Regions from separate parts of the Allobosea sp. PAMC 26642 genome, predicted to be linked through region 2. Evidence: riboswitches for the same ligand, from Rfam matches in the RefSeq annotation. Region 2 holds a riboswitch; the other holds the start of a gene.

Region 1 (10,342 bases), 1.2 Mb from region 2:
TTTTCGCTTCATGCCGGGTTCAGCACGCAGACGCGCTGATGCCCGTCGCTGAAACGGAAACGGATCTCATGACGCGTACCAAAAGCTGGCTTCTGGTCGGCACCATCCTGCCGGCTCTTGCCCTGTCGCAAAGCGGCTTCGCCCTGCAGCCAGGCGACATTCGACTCGCGCAGGCTCCCGCACCCGCCGACGAGCCGGGCCGTGATCCACGCGAGCGGCAAAGAGGCCCCGCCGGCCAGCAGCGTCCCGACCAGCCGGCTCGCGAGCGCGCCCCCGGAGTGCCCCGTGCGCCCGATCCGCAGCGCCAGCCCGGCGCCGAGCGGCCCATGCCTCCCGCCGTGCCGAACGCCGCCCCGCCCGTCGCTCCCCGCCCGCCCGCCGGCGCAGCGCCTGCGCCGCAGCCGGAACGCACCCCGCCGATGCCGCGCCCGGCCCCGCCCGTCATGGCGCCGGGCTCGCAGGTTCCAGGTGCTCCGGCCGCGCGGCCGGTTCCCGTGCCCCCCGCCAGCGAGGTTCCGGCCGTCCGTCCGACGCCGCCGCGCCCGCCGGGAGCCGATCCGGCACAGCCGCGCCCGGCGCCGGGTATTGCTCCCGTGCCCCCCGCCGCGGCACCCGCACGTCCGATTCCGCCCGTCGCCCCGCAGGCCGCGCCCGCTGCTCCGCAAGCCGCTCCGGTTCCGCCGGTTAATCGGGCGCCGCCTGCGCCGCCCTCCGCCGCGCCGCAGGCAGCACCGGTACCGCCGGCCAACCGCGCACCCGTCGTTCCGCCTGCGCCTCAGACGGCACCGGCGCCCCAAGCTGCTCCTGCACCGCAAGTCGCTCCGGATGCGCAGCGCCAGGCTGTTCCGCCCGGATTGCGGACCGATCCCGCTCCGGGTCAGCCCCCGGCCATCCCGCCGGCGCAGCGTCCGCTTGGCGCTGAGCCCGCGATGCCGCGTCCCGCCGCGCCGATTGTCGCTCCGGACGGTCTGCGCCAAGGCGTGCCCGGCGATGCGCGCCCGCAGCCGGCTCCCGGCCAGCCGCCTGCCGTTCCGCCCGCGCCCGACCGTCAGGGCCGTCGCGGCGGCATCGGTCTGGGCGGCGCGGCCGCGATCGGTCTCGGTGCCGGCGTGCTCGGCGGCATCATGGCGACGCAAGGAGCGGACAGGCTCGACGATGTTCGCAGCCGGCGCGAGGAGCGTCGCGAGGGCGACGTCACCATCATCCGCGAGCCCGGCCGCACGATCATCCGCGACGACGACCGGGTCATCATCCGGCGCGACGAGTCGCAGCGCTTCCGCGAGCTTGGCTATGACGGCCGCACGGAACGCCGCGGCGACGAAAATCGCACGGTCTTCGAGCGTCCGGACGGCACGCGTGTTGTGACGATCACCGACGAGGAGGGTCGGCTGATCCGCCGGACCCGGCAGACGCGCGGCGGCGAGGAGTTCGTCATCATCGACAACACCCGTCGCGACCGGCCCAATGACCGCTTCTCCGACGAGATCGTCGTGCTGGAGCGTCCGCCGTTGGCCATCCCGCGCGACCGCTACGTCGTCGATGCCGACCAGGCCGATGAGCGCCTGATCTACGAGACGATCATCGCGCCGCCGATCGCGCCGATCCCGCGTCGCTATACGCTCGACGAGGTGCGCTATTCGCCCGATCTGAGGGCGCGGATGCGCAGCGTCGATATCGATACGGTGACCTTCGAGACCGCGTCCTGGGATATCGCGCCGGGACAGGTGCAGCGGCTTTCGGTGCTCGCGCAGTCGATCCGGCAGGCGCTGCAGGCCTCGCCCAACGAGGTCTTCCTGGTCGAGGGACACACCGACGCGGTCGGCCCCGACATCGACAATCTGTCGCTGTCGGACCGCCGGGCCCAGTCGGTCGCGGAAATCCTGACCAAGGATTTCGGCGTGCCGCCCGAGAACCTGACGACGCAGGGCTATGGCGAGCAATACCTGAAGGTCGCGACGCAGGAGGCCGCGCGCGAGAACAGGCGCGTGACATTGCGCCGGATCACGCCGCTGCTGGCCGGCCAGAACGCGCCGCAATAGTGGCTGTAAGCCCGGCGCGGCGGTCCTAGGCCGCGCCGGAGCGCATTGTCTTGCTTTCGTTCAGGCTTGGGCAAGGAATTGCGTCTAGGACGGGATCAGTTCGCAGAGTAACCGGAGGTTGTCATGAGCGACGCATTGGCGATTGCGCAAAGCGCGGCCGTGACGCAGGCGACCCTGACCCAGCAGGCTCTGCAGACCGAAATGCTGCGTCAGCAGGCCGGGCAGGACCAGGCGGTGGTCGAACTGCTGCAGCAGAGCGCCGAGCAGGCGAAGGCTTTGCTGCCGGGCGGGCAGGGGCAGGCCGTGGATATTCTGGCCTGAGCGCCACCCGTCATTGCGAGCGAAGCGAGGCAATCCAGACTGGCGCTTTACACCCTCCGGGATTGCTTCGCTTCGCTCGCAATGACGGCTTGATCCCTTGCCTGTTGCGCCCGCAGCTCATCCCGCATAACTTCGTTCCCGTTCCGAGGGGTGCTCGCAAGAGCTGAGACGGCTTCACCGCCGAACCCATCGAACCTGATCCGGGTCATACCGGCGGAGGGACTGGAACGCGGCGCCGGCACCCTTGCGTCCGCATCACAGCGACGAACCGCTTCGACGCCGGATCTCCTGACCCTTGAACCAAGGCGGAGATCCCCATGAACAGCCATACCAAACTTCCTAAAGACATTACCCAGGCCGCGGGCAAATTCGGCGCGCCGACCGGCGTCACCACCGGGCCGATCATCGGCTCGCGCAAGATCTATGTGCCGACGCCGGAAGACCCCGCGATCCGGGTGCCGTTTCGCGAGGTGCAGCTGACCACCGACTCCGAACCGCCGGTGCGGATCTACGATCCCTCCGGGCCGTTCACAGAGACCGACGTTGCGATCGATCTGAATGCCGGCCTGCCGCAGGTCAGGCGCGACTGGCTGAGCCGCCGCGGCTTCGACACGATCCCCGGCCGCATCGTCACCGCCGCTGACAACGGCAACATCTCGGCGGACGCACTGGTCCCGGCCTGCCCGGCAGAGCGCCCGGTGCTGACCGCCCGCGACGGCCAGATGGTGACGCAGTTCGAGTTCGCCCGGGCCGGCATCGTCACGCCCGAGATGATCTATGTCGCCCATCGCGAGAATCTCGGACGCGCCGCGATGCTGGAGGGTGCCCGCGAGCGCCATGCCGATGGCGAGAGTTTTGGCGCGAGCGTGCCGGAGTTCGTCACGCCGGAATTCGTCCGCAGCGAGATCGCGCGCGGCCGCGCCATCATCCCGGCCAACATCAACCATCCCGAACTCGAGCCGATGGCGATCGGCCGCAACTTCCTGGTCAAGATCAACGCCAATATCGGCAACTCCGCCGTGACCTCGGGCGCGGCCGAGGAGGTCGAGAAGCTGGTCTGGGCGATCCGCTGGGGCGCCGATACCGTGATGGACCTGTCCACGGGCCGCAACATCCACAACATCCGCTCCTGGATCCTGCGCAACTCCCCGGTGCCGATCGGCACGGTCCCGATCTACCAGGCGCTGGAGAAGGTCGGCGGCGACCCGGTCAAGCTCGACTGGGAGGTGTTCAAGGATACCCTCATCGAGCAGGCGGAGCAGGGCGTCGACTACTTCACTATCCATGCCGGCGTCCGCCTGCCCTACGTGCCGCTGACGGCATCGCGCGTGACCGGCATCGTCTCGCGCGGTGGCTCGATCATGGCGCGCTGGTGCCTGGCGCATCACAAGGAGAGCTTCCTCTACGAGCGCTTCGACGAGATTTGCGACCTGATGCGCAAATACGATGTCTCGTTCTCGCTCGGCGACGGCCTGCGTCCGGGCTCGATCGCCGACGCCAACGACCGGGCCCAGTTCGCCGAGCTGGAGACGCTGGGCGAACTGACCAAGGTCGCCTGGGACAAGGGCTGCCAGGTGATGATCGAGGGCCCCGGCCATGTGCCGATGCACAAGATCAAGGAGAACATGGACAAGCAGCTGCGCGAATGCGGCGAGGCCCCGTTCTACACGCTGGGACCGCTGACGACCGACATCGCGCCGGGCTACGATCACATCACCTCGGGCATCGGCGCGGCGATGATCGGCTGGTTCGGCTGCTCGATGCTCTGCTACGTCACGCCCAAGGAGCATCTCGGCCTGCCCAATCGCGACGACGTCAAGACCGGCGTGATCACCTACCGGATCGCGGCCCACGCCGCCGACCTCGCAAAAGGCCATCCGGCAGCCAAACTGCGCGACGACGCGGTCAGCCGCGCCCGCTTCGACTTCCGCTGGGAGGATCAGTTCAACCTGGCGCTGGATCCCGATACGGCCCGCGCCTATCACGACGAGACGCTGCCGAAGGACGTGCACAAGGTCGCGCATTTCTGCTCGATGTGCGGGCCGAAATTCTGCTCGATGAAGATCACGCAGGATCTGCGCGCCGAGGTGCTGGCAATGGGCGACAATGAGCGCGCGGCGCTGGAAGGCATGGCGGCCAAGGGGATGGCGGACAAGTCCAGGGAATTCCTCTCGAAGGGCGGCAATCTTTACCTGCCGGCAGCCGAATGAGCATGAGCATGACGACCAACCGCCTCGACGCCGCAGCCGTCGCGGCCATCCTGGGGCGCGTGGCGACGCAGAGGCCGCGCGTGCAGTGCCTGACCAACACCGTAGCGCAGAACATCACCGCCAACATGCTGCTGGCCTTCGGCGCGATCCCGTCCATGGCCATCCATGTCGACGAGGTCGCGGCGATGGCCGATGGTGCCGGCGCGATCCTGATCAACATCGGCACGATCAACGCCGAGAGCGAACTCGCCATCCCCAAGCTGCTGGAGGTGGCGCGCGACAGGGGAAAGCCGCTGGTGTTCGACCCGGTCTTCGTCGAACTTTCGCCCCTGCGCCAGCATGTGGCGCGCGAGGTGCTGCGGCTCAAGGATATCGTGGTGCGCGGCAACGCGACCGAGATGGCCGCGATCGCGCCCGCGATCGAGGCGGCGACCGACCGCAATCTGACGCTGGTCACGACGGGAAAGGTCGACCGGATCGAAGGCGCGGGCGGCTCGTTTTCCGTCGCGCATGGCCACCCGCTGATGACGAAGGTCACCGGCGTCGGCTGCGCGGCGGGCGCGCTGATCGCAGCGGCTTGCGCGGTGGAGAGCGATTTCGCTTTCGCCGCCACGGCCGCGCTCACGGCCTATGGGATCGCCGGCGAGATCGCGGCGGAGCGCTGCCGGGGGCCGGGCTCGTTCGAGATGGAGTTGATCGACGCGGTGGCGGCGATGGACGAAGCGACACTACAGGCGAGAATGGCGGCATGATCCTCGACATCCTCCTCTACGGCATCATCGATCCGCAGATCGCGCAAGGACGGCCGCTCGCCGATCTGGCGCGGGCGGCAGCGCTTGGTGGCGCGACGCTGATCCAGTACCGCGCCAAGGAGGCCTCTACCCGCGAGATGGTCCGCGAGGCCCGGGCGATTCGCGCGGCGCTAGCGGGCACGGCTGTGCCGCTCCTCATCAACGACCGCATCGACGTCGCGCTCGCGGCGGGCGCCGAGGGCGTCCACCTCGGCGCCGACGACATGGACCTCGCTGACGCGCGCCGGCTGCTCGGCGAGGACGCCATCATCGGTGCGACGCTGAAGAATGCCGGCGAACTGCCGTATCTGGCCTCCGCCCGGATCGACTATGCCTGCATCGGCGGGGTGTTTCCGACACAGCACAAGGACAATGCCGGTGCACCGCTCGGTCTCGACGGCTTTTATGCCCTGCGCGATGCGGCGCGCCGGGGGCTGGGAACGCTCCCCATCGGCGCGATCGCCGGGATCACCGCGGCGAATGCGGCGTCGGTTATGGCGGCCGGCGCCGACGGCATCGCCGTCATCGGGTCCATGTTCGGAGGCGACGACGTCACGGCCGCGACGCGCTCCCTGCGGGCGGCGCTCAGGGTTTCGGCAGATCCGGGACGCGGTAGGCCGTCGTCGACTTGATCCGCTCCATGGCGAAGCGTGAGGTGACGTTCTTGAGCGGGATCGTCTCGATAAGCTTCTTGTAGAAGCCGTCATAGGCGGCCATGTCGGCGACCACGACGCGCAGCATGTAGTCGACATCGCCCGCCATCCGGTAGAACTCCATCACCTCGGGCATCGAGGAGACCATCTCGGCGAATTTATCGAGCCATGGGCCGGAATGGTCGGCCGTTTCGATCTGCACGAAGACGGTGAGCCCCAGCCCGATTTTTTCCGGCGCGACCAGTGCGACACGCTTGATGATGACGCCGGACTGCTCGAGCTTCTGGATTCGCTTCCAGCACGGGGTCTGCGAGAGGCCGACCTTGTCGGCCAGTTCGGCGATCGAGATGTTGGCGTCGCCTTGCAGCACCGTCAGGATTTTTCGGTCGATCTGATCCATCTTGCAATCCGTCGATTAGGAGATGAATTATTCTGCCGTCTGCCACTTAGGTAGAATAATTATCTTTTTGAGGTTGCTCTCTTGTTTTCAGATAGAAAATCCTTTTCTCAAACAGTCAAGAGGGCGCGTTTTGGCGCCGCCGCCACGAAGGATTTTATCGATGGACCGCCGCCAGTTCCTGCTCGCCGGCTCTTCGCTTCTCGCAACCGGGACGCTCGCCCCGGCGCGTGCGCAGGCCCCGGTCGCGGCCCGCATCGGCTACATCCCTATCATCGGCACGGCTCCGGTCTTCGTCGCCAACGGCGAGGGCTGGCTGAAGGAGGCCGGTATCGCGCCGACCTTCACGGTGTTCGAATCCGGCCCCAACATGATCGCGGCTTTCGCCTCGGGCACGATCGACTTCTATCTCGCCGGCATCGCGCCGCTGGCGGTGGCGCGCTCGCGCAATGTCGATGTCCGCGTCGTCGCCGCGACCGCGATCGCCGAGAACGTCTTCGTCGCGGCGCCGGCATTGGCGAAGTTCTTCACGCCCGGCACAGCGCCCGCCGCCGCCTTCAAGGCGCATAAGGCTGCCACCGGCAAGGCGGCGCGGCTTGCCACCCAGCCGGCCGGTTCGGTGCCCAACACGGTGCTGCAATACTGGCTCTGGGAGGTCGCCAAGGCCGACAAGGCCGATGTCGAGATCGTCCCCATGGGCATCGACGCGACGCAGCAGGCGGTACTCGCCGCCGCGGTCGAGGGCGCGATCGTGCGCGAGCCGGCGCTGACCATCGTCCAGACCCGCAATCCCGGCATCAAGCTGATCGCCGGCGGACAGGAGCTGTTTCCGGGTCAGCCGGGCACCGTCCTTGCCGCCTCGGGCGCCTTCGTCACCAGGAACCCCGAAGCCGTCCAGAAGATCGTCGACAGCCTGGTACGTGCCGCCGCGCTGATCGCCAAGGAGCCGGACCGGGCGGCGCCGCATATCGGCGCCGCGCTCGGCAAGGGCATCGTCGATCCGGGCCTGATCCGGCAGGCGCTGACATCGCCGGCGTCGACCTTCGAGATCGATCCGCGCAAGATCATTGAGCCGTCGCGGGCGATGCAGACCTATCAGGTCAAGCTCGGTTCGCTCGAGAAGGAATTGCCGTTCGACGGATTGTTCGAGACGCAGTACTACGAGCGCGCGATCAAGGCGGGCGGCTAGCATTCGGCCTTTGAGCGGAAACCCGCCGTCATTCCGGGCGCAGCGAAGCGGAGACCCGGAATCCATCGTATAGAGCCGACTGTGCCTTATGGTGGATTCCGGATCGGCGCGGCTTCGCCGCTGGTCCGGAATGACGGCGGTATGATTTTGAGGCCAGAGTGAGTTGACTGCGCATTCCCTCCGGGCTCCGGCCCTCGCCTGTCTCGGCCTTGTCGCCTTCCTGCTGCTGTGGGAGGCGATACCTTTTTTCGGCATCGTCAATCCGGCTTTCCTGCCGGGGCCGAGCGTGCTTCCGAAGGCGTTCTGGCGTGAGGTCACCTCGGGCGCTTGGCTCACCGCAATCCTCGGCTCGCTCGGGCATTACTTCACCGGCCTGATCGTCGGCTCGGTGCTCGGTGCAGGCCTCGGCGTGCTGGTCGGCATGTCGCGCATCGCCGAGGAGGCGACGGCCTGGGTGGTGCGAGTGCTCCGGCCGATCCCCGGCCTCGCCTGGGTGCCCTTCGCCATCATCTGGTTCGGCGTGAACCCGTCGGCTGCGGTGTTCATCATCGCGATCGGCGTGTTCTGGATCGTCTTCTTCGCGGCCCAGGGCGCGATCCGCGGCGTCGACCGCGACCTGATCGAGGTGGCGGACGCCTTCGGCTTCCGCTCGCCCTGGCAGCGGCTGACCAAGATCCTGCTGCCCGCCGCCATGCCCGGCATTCTCGTGGGAGTACGCACGGCGCTGGGACAGGCCTGGATGGCGGTGGTCGCGGCCGAAATCTTCGGCGTCGCCGGCGTCGGCCAGCGCATGATGCAGGCATCGAGCCTGCTCGCGACCGATATCGTCGTGGTCTACATGCTGACCATGGCCGGGCTTTACGGCTTCCTCGACACGCTGTTCGTGGCGTTCCAGAAATGGGTGCTGCGATGGAAAGCGTGATCGAGAAGACCGTGATCGAGATTCTGGGCCTGTCGCTGACCTTCACGCGCGATGGCGAGCAGACCGAAGTGCTGCGCAAGCTCGACCTGCAGGTGGCGCGCGGCGAGTTCCTAGCGATCGTCGGGCCGTCCGGTGTCGGCAAGTCGACGCTGCTGCGGGTGATCGCGGGACTGGCGCAGCCGAGCGGCGGCGAGGTCGTGATCAACGCGGACGATTCGACGCGCCGGCCGGTCGCGCTGGTCTTCCAGGATTCGCGCCTGCTGCCCTGGCGCAAGGTCGTCTCGAATGTCGGCTTCGGACTCGAAGGGCAGATGACGCGCGCCGAGCGGCTGGCCAGGGCGCATGAGATGCTCGATCTCGTCGGACTGGCACCGCAAGCGCAGCGCTGGCCGCATCAGCTCTCGGGCGGGCAGCGCCAGCGCGTCTCGCTGGCCCGCGCGCTGGCGGTCGATCCCGAAATCCTGCTGATGGACGAGCCTTTTTCGGCGCTTGACGCGCTGACGCGCGAGACTTTGCAGGATGAGCTGATCCGGGTCTGGCAGCGGACCGGAAAGACGGTGCTGTTCGTCACCCACGACATCGACGAGGCGGCCTATCTCGCCGACCGGGTGGTGATCCTCTCGGGCGCGCCGGGCCAGATCATCGCCGAGCACCGGATTTCGGCAGCCCGTCCGCGCAAGCGCGGCGAGGCGGCGGAAGCCGAGATCGTTCGGGCGGTGCGGCTCGGGCTCGGTGCCGATACGGTGACGGACGGGGCTGCGATCTGAGCTTGCCGTCATTCCGGGGCAGGCCGAAGGCCTGAGCCCGGAACCCATAACCTCGGAGCGTGCCGGACATGGTACCGAGGCCGGTCGCATGGCTCGCCGAGGGCAGTGGTTATGGGTTCCGGGCTCATCGCTGCGCGATGCCCCGGAATGACGGCAGGCGCTCACCGCCCCTCGACATGCGCCTTGAACGCCTCCGCGAAGCCCGGATGCCAGCGCGAGAGCGGCGGGCGGTTCTCGATGATGTCGCCCATCGCCCAGGCCATGCGCTTCTCGTCGAGCGCGCGGGTCGCGTCATTGTCAGGGCAGAGGATGTAGAAATCGCCGGCTGTCAGCCGCTCCAGCATGAAATCGACCGTCTGCTCGGGCGTCCAGGCGCCGGCCGGCTTCTCGATGCGGCCCTTGGCGGTCAGCGGCGTGAAGACGAAGCCGGGGATCAGCAGGTGGGCCGTGACTGCGCAGCCTTCCGTCTCGCGCAGTTCGTGCTGCAGCGCCTCAGTGAAGGCTTTCACGGCGGCTTTCGAGACGTTGTAGGCGGGGTCGCCCGGCGGGGTGGTGATGCCCTGCTTGGAGCCGGTGTTGATGATCAGACCGGGCTCGCCCGACGCGATCATGGCCGGCGCGAAGACCTGCGTGCCATGGACGATGCCGCCGAGATTGACCGCAAGGATCTGTTCCCAGCTCTCGGACGGGCCGAAGATCGTGCTGCCAGGCTGGATGCCGGCATTGTTCATCAGCACATGGACCGCCCCGAAACGGGCGACGACCTGCTCGTGCAGCGCCTGGATCGCTTCGCGGCGGGCCACGTCCGTCGGGACGGCGAGCACGTTTTCCGCGCCGACCAGCGTTTCCAGAATCTGGCCGGCCGCCTTCAGCGCCTCGGCGTCGCGGTCGGCGATCACGACCTTCATGCCGCGGCCGGCGAAGGCGCGCGCGGCGGCAAAGCCGATGCCCGAGGCCGCGCCCGTGACGACGGCGACATGGTCTGGAGCAAGGGCCGGGAGCGATGCGGTCATGATATGGCTTTCACGACTCGGACTGTCGGGACACGCAGCT
Region 2 (10,342 bases):
ATAGATCGGATGAGGCACGTTCCCAGATCCGCCCGTCGTCCCCCTCAAACGGCGGGGGACCGGGTCGCGGGGCTTAAGGGAAGATCGAGCGCGCCTCACCCCCCAGAGAGGACGTAAGCTGGCGTGCAGCCCGCATCACGGCAGCGCGAATGGCCCGCAAATGCTCTTTGTTGTGAAACCGCGTGATCGTACCGGTCACACAGAGCGATCCGATCAATCGGCTGCCGGGCCCGAAAACCGGTGCTGCAACGCCGGCGATCTCCGGATCCCGCTCGCCAAAGCTGTCGATAATAAGGTCCTCTCCAGTATGCCGCCCGGGCCCGTTCGCAAACCGGGTCAACACATGTCCCGGAGCCCCAACGTCCAGCGGCAACAGCGTGCCGACCATGACATGCTCCCGGACACGTTGCTGGCCATCGGACCGCAGGAGCACGAGACGGCTATCGTTCTCCCTGATCTCGAACATGGCGTCTTCATCGGTTTCCTTGGCGAGATCCTTGAGGACGGGCTCGATCACCGCGCGAAGATTAAGCGACTGATCGTACACTTGCCCGAGGTAGAAAACAATGGATCCGAGCGTATACCTTCCATCCGGAAGCTTTGACACGAAGCGATGGTCCTGAAGCGTCGCAAGCAAGCGCAATAGGGTACTTTTATAGTACCCCGTGCGCCGCGATAACTCGGCCAGGGTCAAACCGCTATCGTTGACCTGAAATGCCGTCAGAATATTGAGGGCGCGTTGAACGGAGGCAACGCCCAACGCTTTCGCGTCGGAGCCGGGTTCGGAGGCCATGTCGCCGCGCCCTTCCTCATGGCTCGATCGGTTCTTAACAACCATGGCACCTCCAAATATTATCGAAACAGAAAATCGGTTCTGTCTAGCAGAATAAAATTGATCAACCAGTTTGACGACGCAGTTCCGAAGCACGCGGTCGCCAATCGATCGTGTTTGGACCGAGCCCTTTCCCGTGGCAATACGTCCGAGTGTTGAGGTGAACTAACGCAATCTCGGTGCATTCGTATAATGACGGCAAATCCGAAGACCGAGATCGCGTTAATCACGGAAACCGCGACGATTGGGTCCTGGCGACGAAAATCGCTAATCCCATGGGCCGGGCAGCACTGATCGCAACATCGAGACCGTCGAAACGGCAGTTCGCGAGCGCATCCCGCGCCGCGCTCGGCTATCACACGCTGCAGCGTAAGGTCTGACCCCTCAGACCGACCATTCGGAACGCCGTGCCTGCGTACGGCGCTCTCACATTTCCGCGGCTGGTGGCCCGAGCGCATCGTCTCCGGCTAACGTCGCCTGGTATATGGCGCGCAACAGCAAGCGCGGCGTTGGACCCGACAAGCTCAACCAGCTTCGCCATGTCCGCTTCCTCCAGAATGCGGGAGGGCTGCGGAAGCATATGGAAAAGCATCGGGCGCTCCTTGTCCCGAAGTTCACAGCTGTCCAGGACGGCCTGTCGCGTCGCCTGACAGGCACGGGCGCCGCCACCTGGTCGGCCCCTCAGGGTGGTTATTTCATCAATGTCGAAACCCTGCCGGGCACGGCACGCCGCGCTGTGGGCCTGGCCGACGAGGCGGGCGTCATGCTCACGGTCGCCGGTTCGACCTGGCCCTACGGCCGCGATCCTCAAGACAGCAACATCCGCATTGCGCCCAGCTTCGCTTCGCTGGGGGATGTCAGGCTCGCCGCGGAAGTGATCGCGCTCTCGATCCTCCTGGCAGCGGCAGAGAAATGCCAGGGCGGGGCGTCGATAGCTGTGCAGACCGCGCCAATCGGCCGGCCGGAAACTAACATCCCGATACGCTGAGTACCTCCGGTCGTCACATTGGTGGTATCTTCGTGCCGACACGCGAAATCACACCTCGTGCTATGCTGGGTTGAGTCGACCCTCGGCATTCGCGTTGTTGCGTCAAGCCATGACCAGCCCACCGTCGACATGCAAAGTCTGGCCGGTCATGAATTCGCTCCAGTCGGAGGCGAGGAATAGCACCGGCCCAGCAATGTCCTCCACCGTCGCGATGCGCCGCAGCGGCGTCTGCGCGATCAGGGCGGCACGGACGTCCTCGCGGGTCGAGCGGCTCGCATCGGTCGGATAGACCAGCCCCGGCGCCACGCAGTTGACCCTGATGCCGAGCGGGCCGAGTTCGGCTGCGAGCGTGCGGCTGAAGCCGATCAGCGCGGCCTTTGCCGTGGTGTAGTCGTGATAGGGAATCGAGGGGCGCGCCACGAGATCGCTGGCGAGGTTGACGATGCTGCCGCGGCTGCGCCTGCGCATCAGCGGCAATGCGGCCTGGCAGATTGTGTAGGCGGCCTTCACCGAACCGTCGATCTGGGTCTGATAGGCCGACCATGGCGTTTCCCAGAAGCGCTGGCGATCGTCGGGATCGAAGACATAGGGCGCGAAGGCGTTGTTCACGACGGCGTCGAGCCGGCCGATCTCGTCGCCGATGCGCGCCATCATCACGCCGACCTGAGCTTCGGAGGTCACATCGGCCGCCACGGCCAGCGCCTGCCCGCCGAGAGCCCCGCAAGCCTCGACCACCTCGTTGGCTGCGGCCTCGTTGCGCAGGTAGTTGACGACCACGAAGGCGCCCTCGGCTGCGAAGGCCTTTGCGATTGCAGCGCCGATGCCCCGGCTTGCGCCCGTGACCAGGACGGATCTGTCCCTGAACTTCATGATGCCAGTTCGCCTTATGGGATCAGGTCGGTCTTGACGACCTGTGCCATGTCGAGCGGCCTTGCGATCAGGCCGAGCTTGGCGAAGGCGTCGGCTCCCTGCTGCATGACATGGTCGTCGAAATGGCCGAGGCCCTTGCTCGCGGTGGTGGCGGATACGCTCGAGAGATTGCGCAGCTTGATGATTTCGAGGTTGAGGGCCTCGTCGCGGCCGTTAATGGCGCGCTCGACGGCGATCTTGGCGGCGGCCTGCGGCTCGGCGATCATCCAGGCGGCGCTGTCGCGATAGGCGGCGAGGAAGCGCTTCAGCACATCCTTCTTCGCCTCATAGGTCGCCTGGGTGACGACGAAGATGTCGCTGGGCAGATTGAGATGGTCCTTGACCTCGATCACGTCGACCTCGGGCAGGCCCTTCATGCGGCCGACGAGGAGGCCTGTATCGGTGGCGGCCGTGGCGTCGACCTGGCCCTGGATCAGCGGGGCGAAGTTCAGCAGGCCGGTGACCTCGATCGTCACGTCGGCCTCGGTCAGGCCGACCTGGTTGAGCAGCACCTGCAGGTTCTGGCGCGTGCCGCTCGACAGGCTATAGACGCCGATCCGCTTGCCCTTGAGGTCGGCCGGGCCCCTGATGCCCTTGGATTTCGGCGCGACCACGTTGAAGACGTTCTGCGGATAGATGTTGTAGATCGCGACCAGCTTCTCGCCCTTGTCGAGCGCGAGGTAGAAGGCGGCCGGGTCGGTGAAGGCGATGTCGGCCTTGCCCGTCAACATGGTCTGGATGGCGGAGCCGCCGCCCGTTCCGGGCACATAGTCCAGCGCGATGCCCTGCTTTTTGAAGAAGCCCTTGTCGGGCTCGGCCAGCAGATTCGTGATCTCGCTGATCGGCTGGCTCCAGCCCGCGACGGTCACCTTGTCGAGCGTCTGCGCCGATGCGGACACGAGGCTGGCCGCTCCGGCCAGGCCGGCGAGGGCCAATGCGAACAGGGTGCGACGACGATAGGATGCGGTCATGACGAGCCTTTCAGATGATGGCGCAACAGCACGCCTTCGAGGGCGAGTGCGGCTTGATAGAACGACATTCCCAGCAGGGTGATCACGATGAAGAGCGCAAACATCAGGCTCGAATCCATCACGCTCTGGGCCGCGATAATCGAGGCTCCCAGCCCCGCCCGGCCGCCGATGAATTCGCCGACGACCGCGCCGACCAGCGCGAGGACGACGGCCACGCGAAGCCCTGCCAGAATGACCGGCAGCGCGCTCGGCAGCTTGAGGCGCCAGAGCGTCTGAAAGCGCGTGGCGCCGAGCATCCGGAACAGTTCGCGCCGCGCCGGGTCGGTTTGGGCGAGCCCGGTGACGATGTTTTCCATCAGGGGAAAGAAGCAGATCAGCGCCGTAATCACGACGGTCGAGGTCATGCCGAAGCCGAACCAGATGATGAAGAGCGGCCCGAGCGCGAGCTTGGGCACGACCTGGCTCGCGACGATGTAGGGATGAAGCAGGCGGCGCAGGACAGCGACCTCGGCGAGTACGATCCCGGCGAGCAGCCCGATCGCGCAGCCGAGCGCCAGCCCGAGCGTCATCTCGGTCGCGGTGATGCGCAGATGCGGCCAGAGCCGCCCGCTGGCGATCTCCGACCATAGCGTCGCCAGCACGCTCGATGGCGTCGGGACGATCAGGGAGGGCACGCCCGCGAGGCGGCAATAGAGTTCCCAGCCACCGAGCAGGGCGAGCAAGAGAAGGGCAGAGCAGAGCCGGGCGATCATGCTGCTGCGTCCATCGCCTGCCGCAACTCCCGGCAGAGCGCGTTGAAGGGCTGGCCGTAGCGCAGATCGCGTCCGCGCGGGCGGGGCAGGTCGATCGTCAGCTGATGGTGGAGCCGCCCGGCCGCCATGACGGCGACGCGATCGCCAAGATAGACCGCCTCCGCAATGTCGTGCGTGACGAAAAGCGCGGTCATGCTGTGCTCGGCGCAGAGCGCGAGCAGGTCGTCCTGCAACTCCTCGCGGGTCAGCGCATCGAGCGCGGCGAAGGGCTCGTCGAGCAGCAGCAGGGCTGGATCGGCGACGAGCGCGCGCGCGACCGCCACGCGGCTCTGCTGCCCGCCGGACAGCTCGTGCGGGTAACGGGCCGCCAGACCCTCCAGCGAAACGCGCGCCAGCAGGTCTAACGCCTTGTCATGGTCTTGCGGGCGCAGCCGTCGTTTCAGCGAGATCGGCAGCAGGACGTTGTCGAGTACGGTAAGCCAATCAAGCAGGGTCGATGACTGGAAGACGAAGCCGATGCGGGGGCCCGGGCCACGCAGGACGAGGCCGTCGATACGCACGTCGCCCTCGTCGGGCAGGAGCAGCCCGGCAGCGAGCTTCAGCAGGGTCGTCTTGCCGCAACCACTGCGCCCGACCAGACAATGGACGGCGCCGCGGGGGATCGTCCAATCGACGCCATCGACCGTTGCGGGCTCCGCTCCATGCGAGAAGCTGACTCGCTCGATCGCGACGAAGCTCTCCGAGGCTTCAATCGACATAAGGGGCAAATCCCTCGGCCGCCGCCTCGGCGGACTGCTCAATCTCCGTCATGGTAACGAGGTCGAGCAGGTTGAAGCGACCGTCGTGATGCCAGCCGGCCTCCGGCGAGGTCATAGCGCCGAACGCCGCAATGCGGGTGACCCCGGCCTGTCCCAGCAGGTTCGCGAGGTGGAAGAGCTCTTCGGGGGCGGCGGCCACGCCGGCGGTCTGCAGAAAGCGGCGATGCGGCGCGACCAGCGCAACGGCCTCGGCCAGGGTATCGACCGCGACAATCTTGATCGTGCGGCCGAGAGCACTTGGCGACAGGGCTTCAGGCCCGTCGACGCAAACCACGGCCCAGTCGTCGGCCGGATCGCCAAGCAGTTCGCGGGCGCCGGCGAGCACGCGAAGTTCCTCTGCATTTCGCCATAACGCGACGCCACTTGCCTCCGCGATCGACAGTGGGCCGCGGGGATGCTTTCGCGAGATGCTGGCCAGCTCATGCGCGACATAGGCCGCAAACTCGCGTGGCGAAACGCGGCCCCCGCGTTCGACGAACAGCATCTGGGGCGAATAGCAGCCCTGCTGATCGTAGCTCATCACGTCATGGGCGGCGCGGCGCGCCAGCTCTCCGGCCTTGCGCGTGTCGAGGGCCGTCCGCGAGACTAGGCCGAAGCCGATCTTGTGTCCGTGCGGCAGGAAGCGCGTCGTGACGGGCACGCGCTCTCGCATCGCAGAGAGCGCGTCGTTCCCGCCATAGGCAACGATCACGTCGGCTTGCGCGAACCATGCGCGCTCCTGAGCCTCGTCGCCGCCCTTCCACCAGATCACGGCGAGGCACTCGCCCAGCCTGGGGTCGATCTCGGCCAGCAGCTTTGCGAACCAGCCGGCCATCAGCGGCTCGGCGCTGGGCAGCTTGCCGATGGTTCCGGCCTTGACCAGCAGGCCGGAGATCAGGCTCCACAGCGGCAGGCCGGGCACATTGCCGGCCCAGACATGCAGCAGGAGTTCGGGTCCGTAGGCCTTCGCGAAGCCACCCTTGGGGCGCGGCTGGAATTCGTCGAGGATCGGCGGATCGGCGAAATCCTCCGCCAAGAAGCGCTTAAGCTGAGGCTGGCGGAAGGTCTTCAGGTAGCCGGTCAGTCCGAGCCGGACCATCTCGGGATCGTATCCGGTGACGATCGGCAACAGCCGTTCGGCCTTGCGGCGCAGGGGGTGGGCGCGATCGAGCAGCTGCGCGATCGCCTCGTCGATGACGGCGACGATCTGGGTGACGCTTAGTGTCGCGAGATAGGCGCGCGCATTGGCGCGGATGCGCGCGGCGAGTGCCTCGCCCTGTTCGGGCGTCAGCATCGGCACGCTGACATCCACGCTCTCGCCCCGCGCGCCGAAGCTCAGCGTCCGCCAGGCCACGTCGCCCACTGAGAGCCCCGGCAGATGGCCTGCGACCTCGTTCACCGCCTAGCCCCGCGCGGCCCTGAGGAATTCCTCGACCGCAAGGGAACAGCCTTTCGAATCGGCGCCATCGACGCGGCCGAGAAGTTGGAAGCCGCCCGGCACGACGACGCCGGCATCTTCCGTGAGGATCGCGGACACCGAATTGAAATGGGCGAGGTCGTGATGCACCAGGACGCCGGTCGCGCCCTCCGCCACGTCCTGCCCCGTGAGCGGATCGACCACCCGGCTGCGGATCCAGTGCGGTCCCGATTTCACCGGCGGGCAGGCCTCGTTGCCGCTGTCGTAGAACTGGGTGCTGAGCTCGGTCATGCCGTACATGTTGATGCACAGGCTACGCGGCACGCCGAGCGTCTCCGAAAGGGAGTCATAGAAATCGTCGGCGCCGACCTCGCGCGACTGGCCCTTGAAGCCGCCGGTATCGAGGATGCGGCTGCCGTCCGGGAGACGAAAGCTGCGTCCCTGACGGCGCAACTCGTCGATCAGATGCACGAAACTGTAGCTCGCGCCGAGCAGGGCATAGGGTTCGCCGGAGGCTTCCGCCTGAGCCAGGGCCGCCATAAGCCGGTCCATATCGAGGCCGGCGTCGCCGATCATGACGGCGCTGTCAGGCATTCCGAACTCGCGCAGCGCCAGCGCCAGATAATGCGCCAGGGACGAATTCGGCATCGCCACTTCGTCGGGAAACAGGATGCCCATGCGGATGCGCTCCTGCCCCCGCATGAAGCGCTGCCGGAAATTCAGGATCATCGAGAGGTCGTAGACCGCAAGCGTCGGGTGATAGCTGCGGCCCCTGACGGCCCTGGTGGTGCCGCTGGTCATGAAGACATGCGGGATGTCGTTCGCCGGCCTGCAGCTCAGTGTCAAATCCTTGAAGGCGGTGATCGGGACGGCCGGGATGTCGCGCCAGTGCCGGACAGTCAGCGTGGTCCGGCCCCGCTGGATCGCGAACCGGCGATAGGGCTGGTTATGCTCGAACTGGTAGGCGAAGACCGACAGCGCCAGCCGGTCGAAATCCTCTTCCGTGGTATCCTGCCGTTGCAGGAACGCCAGCAAGGCCTCGATGATCGTCGCTTCGGTCACGGCCGTCAGTCCACCTTCGCACATGCGCCGCCGCAGCCCCGACGAGGCCGAACGACAGCGGTCGGTCCACCAACCCGCGCAAAGATGGAAATGGGGCGTCGCAACGCCCGATGTCCCGCATCCCTACGCCGGTATGAACCGGATCAGGTTCGGAGGGTCACCGCGTTGTCCGGACAGCGTCCGGGCCGGCGGAATCTCAGCCTCCTAGCGAGGCCCCCCTGGGAACAGAGTCAGGATGAGGTGTGCTTCACCCAGATGTCAAGAATGAACGAACTCGTCAGCCCATCTCAAGTCAGGTCAAAGCACCGCTCGCCACTGGTGACTGTTCCAATAGAGCTGCGCGAAAGGATGCGTGCCACAAGACTGAAGCTGAAAGCGCCGGGCTTGCCGGCTGAGCGACTTTGGCCGGCGCGCATGCTGGCAAGCACGCCTAGAATACAGGCTTTGGATCCGTCTCGAACTCCCGCTTGGCATCTTTCTCGCGGACAGGCTCGGCCTTCTCGGGACGCGGATCGATGTAAGCTTGACCGACATGTCGCTCACCGCAGCCTGGGGCGACCTGATCTTGTCGACTTCGTCCGACGAAAGCTTGTTTCCCTGACCGTCTCGCATGGCGACCTCCCGGTTGCCCCCCAGCAGCACAACGATCGTATCCACCGCGTGTTCCGGCAGCCGAGCCTGAAAGCGCAAGCGATCGATGAACTTGCAGGCCACGTTCTACGCGTGGCGTCATCCGCCCGGTTGCGGCGCGGGCATCAGAAGCGACGCTGCTGGCAGAGGAGAATTCACGAAGTTCGATCCAGTCGATGCAAAGATCGACTTTTATCGTGCCGGTTAAAAAATCCCCGTGATCGCCCTGAGGTCCTCGGCAAGACCGGGCGTACAGCACAGGATCGGATTGCCGGTCCTGATCCCGTCGCCAGCAAAAAAATCATTGACCGCCGCACCGGCCTCAGAGGCGATGACGATGCCCGCCGCCACGTCCCAGGCGTTGATGTGGAGTTCGCCATAGCCGTCGGTACGTCCATTGGCGACATGGCAGATGCCGAGCGCGCCCGAGCCCGATCGCTTGATCGAGGCGCCCGCCGCATAGCCGCGTTCGATCGTGGCGAGGTAATTCGCGGCCGGAATGCGCGTCGACCAGCCGAGTTCGACATAGGCGCGGGTGATGTCGCTGCCGCCCGACACCCGGATCGGCTGGCCGTTCATGGTCGCGCCCCGGCCGCGCCGGCCGACATAGACCTCGTCGAGCGCGGGCGCCGCGATGATGCCGATCTCGGGCACGCCTTTCAACAGGAAGCCGATCGAGATGCACCAGTTGCGGTCGCCGCGGGCGAAATTCGAGGTGCCATCGATCGGGTCGATGATCCAGACCGCGTCTGAGGCCTCGCCGCCGCCCTCCTCGCCGATCACGGCATCGGCCGGGAACAGCACGGAGAGCCGCTGGCGCAGGAACTCCTCCACCGCGCCGTCGGCGACGGTCAGCCAGTCCTGCGCGCCCTTCATCGTGATGCCGAGGCTGTCGCGCTTGTTGAAATAGTCGAACGCCATGACGCTTGCCTCGGCGACGAGGCCGAGCACGGCGTATTGGCGCAGGTCGAGTTCGGCCGGGGTCATGGTCAGATCGTCTCCAGCGCGACGGCGACGGGCTTGCCCGTTCGGAAGGACTCGGTGGCCGCATCGGCGAGGATCTGGGCCCTGAGGCCATCTCGGCCCGAGGGCGTCGGCGCCTTGCCCCCTGTGCAAGCCGTGACGAAGGCGTCGAGTTCGGCGCGATAGGCGGCGGCATAGCGCTCGAGGAAGAAGTTCTGCACCGGATCGGCGCGGAAGCCCTGCCCCGTCGCGCTCTCGACCGTGGTCTCGTGGATGTTGCCGGCGCGCAGCATGCCCTTCGAGCCGTGGACCTCGATGCGCTGGTCGTAGCCATACGTCGCGCGGCGCGAATTCGAGATCTGGGCGATCCGGCCCGATGCCGTCTTCATCAGCACCGCTGCGGTGTCGACGTCGCCGGCTTCGCCGATCGCCGGATCGACCAGGGCCGAACCCAGCGCGAAAACCTCGATCGGCTCCTCGGCCAGAAGGAAACGGGCCATGTCGAAATCATGGATCATCATGTCGCGGAAGAGCCCGCCGGAGCGCGCAACGTATTCGACCGGCGGCGGCGAGGGATCGCGCGAGATCACGCTGACGATCTCGATCGCGCCGGCCTCGCCCGCCCGCAGGCGGCTTTCAAGGGCGGCGAAATTCGGATCGAAGCGGCGGTTGAAGCCGATCATCAGCGGCTTGCCGGATGTCTCCACGATGGCGAGGCAGCGGCGGATGCGGCCGGCGTCGAGATCGACCGGTTTTTCGCAGAAGACCGCCTTTCCGGCCGAGACGGCGGCCTCGATCAGGTCGGCATGGGTGTCGGTCGGCGTGCAGATCAGGACGGCGTCGATCGAGGCGTCGGCCAGGATGGCCTCAGCGGTCGCAACCTTCGCGCCCGTGGCGGCCGCCAGCGAGGCTGCGGCCTCCTGAGAGGCGTCGGCCACCGCAACCAGAGTAGAATCGGCGCGCGCGGCGACGTTCATCCCGTGAATCCGGCCGATCCGCCCGGCGCCCAGCAATCCAAATC

The links. A riboswitch is a leader RNA that binds a small molecule or an ion and turns the genes downstream of it on or off. The one in region 2 is predicted to bind thiamine pyrophosphate.
Region 1: linked by a shared signal. The riboswitch ahead of thiC (phosphomethylpyrimidine synthase ThiC) and the one ahead of AXW83_RS25610 (LuxE/PaaK family acyltransferase) in region 2 are both predicted to bind thiamine pyrophosphate.

The regions. Positions count from the first base shown of each region.
Region 1 is NZ_CP014301.1:4,120,987-4,131,328, forward strand. It holds gene AXW83_RS28095 (OmpA family protein) at 69-2,039, shown strand; gene AXW83_RS19870 (hypothetical protein) at 2,163-2,360, shown strand; TPP riboswitch at 2,497-2,600, shown strand; gene thiC (phosphomethylpyrimidine synthase ThiC) at 2,678-4,570, shown strand; gene AXW83_RS19880 (hydroxyethylthiazole kinase) at 4,579-5,322, shown strand; gene thiE (thiamine phosphate synthase) at 5,319-5,993, shown strand; gene AXW83_RS19890 (Lrp/AsnC family transcriptional regulator) at 5,947-6,414, opposite strand; gene AXW83_RS19895 (ABC transporter substrate-binding protein) at 6,575-7,600, shown strand; gene AXW83_RS19900 (ABC transporter permease) at 7,764-8,522, shown strand; gene AXW83_RS19905 (ABC transporter ATP-binding protein) at 8,498-9,289, shown strand; gene AXW83_RS19910 (SDR family NAD(P)-dependent oxidoreductase) at 9,451-10,302, opposite strand.
Region 2 is NZ_CP014301.1:5,354,166-5,364,507, reverse strand. It holds gene AXW83_RS25645 (IclR family transcriptional regulator) at 74-838, opposite strand; gene AXW83_RS25640 (PLP-dependent aminotransferase family protein) at 1,317-1,820, shown strand; gene AXW83_RS25635 (SDR family oxidoreductase) at 1,923-2,690, opposite strand; gene AXW83_RS25630 (ABC transporter substrate-binding protein) at 2,705-3,700, opposite strand; gene AXW83_RS25625 (ABC transporter permease) at 3,697-4,452, opposite strand; gene AXW83_RS25620 (ABC transporter ATP-binding protein) at 4,449-5,210, opposite strand; gene AXW83_RS25615 (acyl-CoA reductase) at 5,200-6,648, opposite strand; gene AXW83_RS25610 (LuxE/PaaK family acyltransferase) at 6,652-7,728, opposite strand; TPP riboswitch at 7,831-7,958, opposite strand; gene AXW83_RS25600 (inositol monophosphatase family protein) at 8,563-9,345, opposite strand; gene iolG (inositol 2-dehydrogenase) at 9,348-10,342, opposite strand, start outside.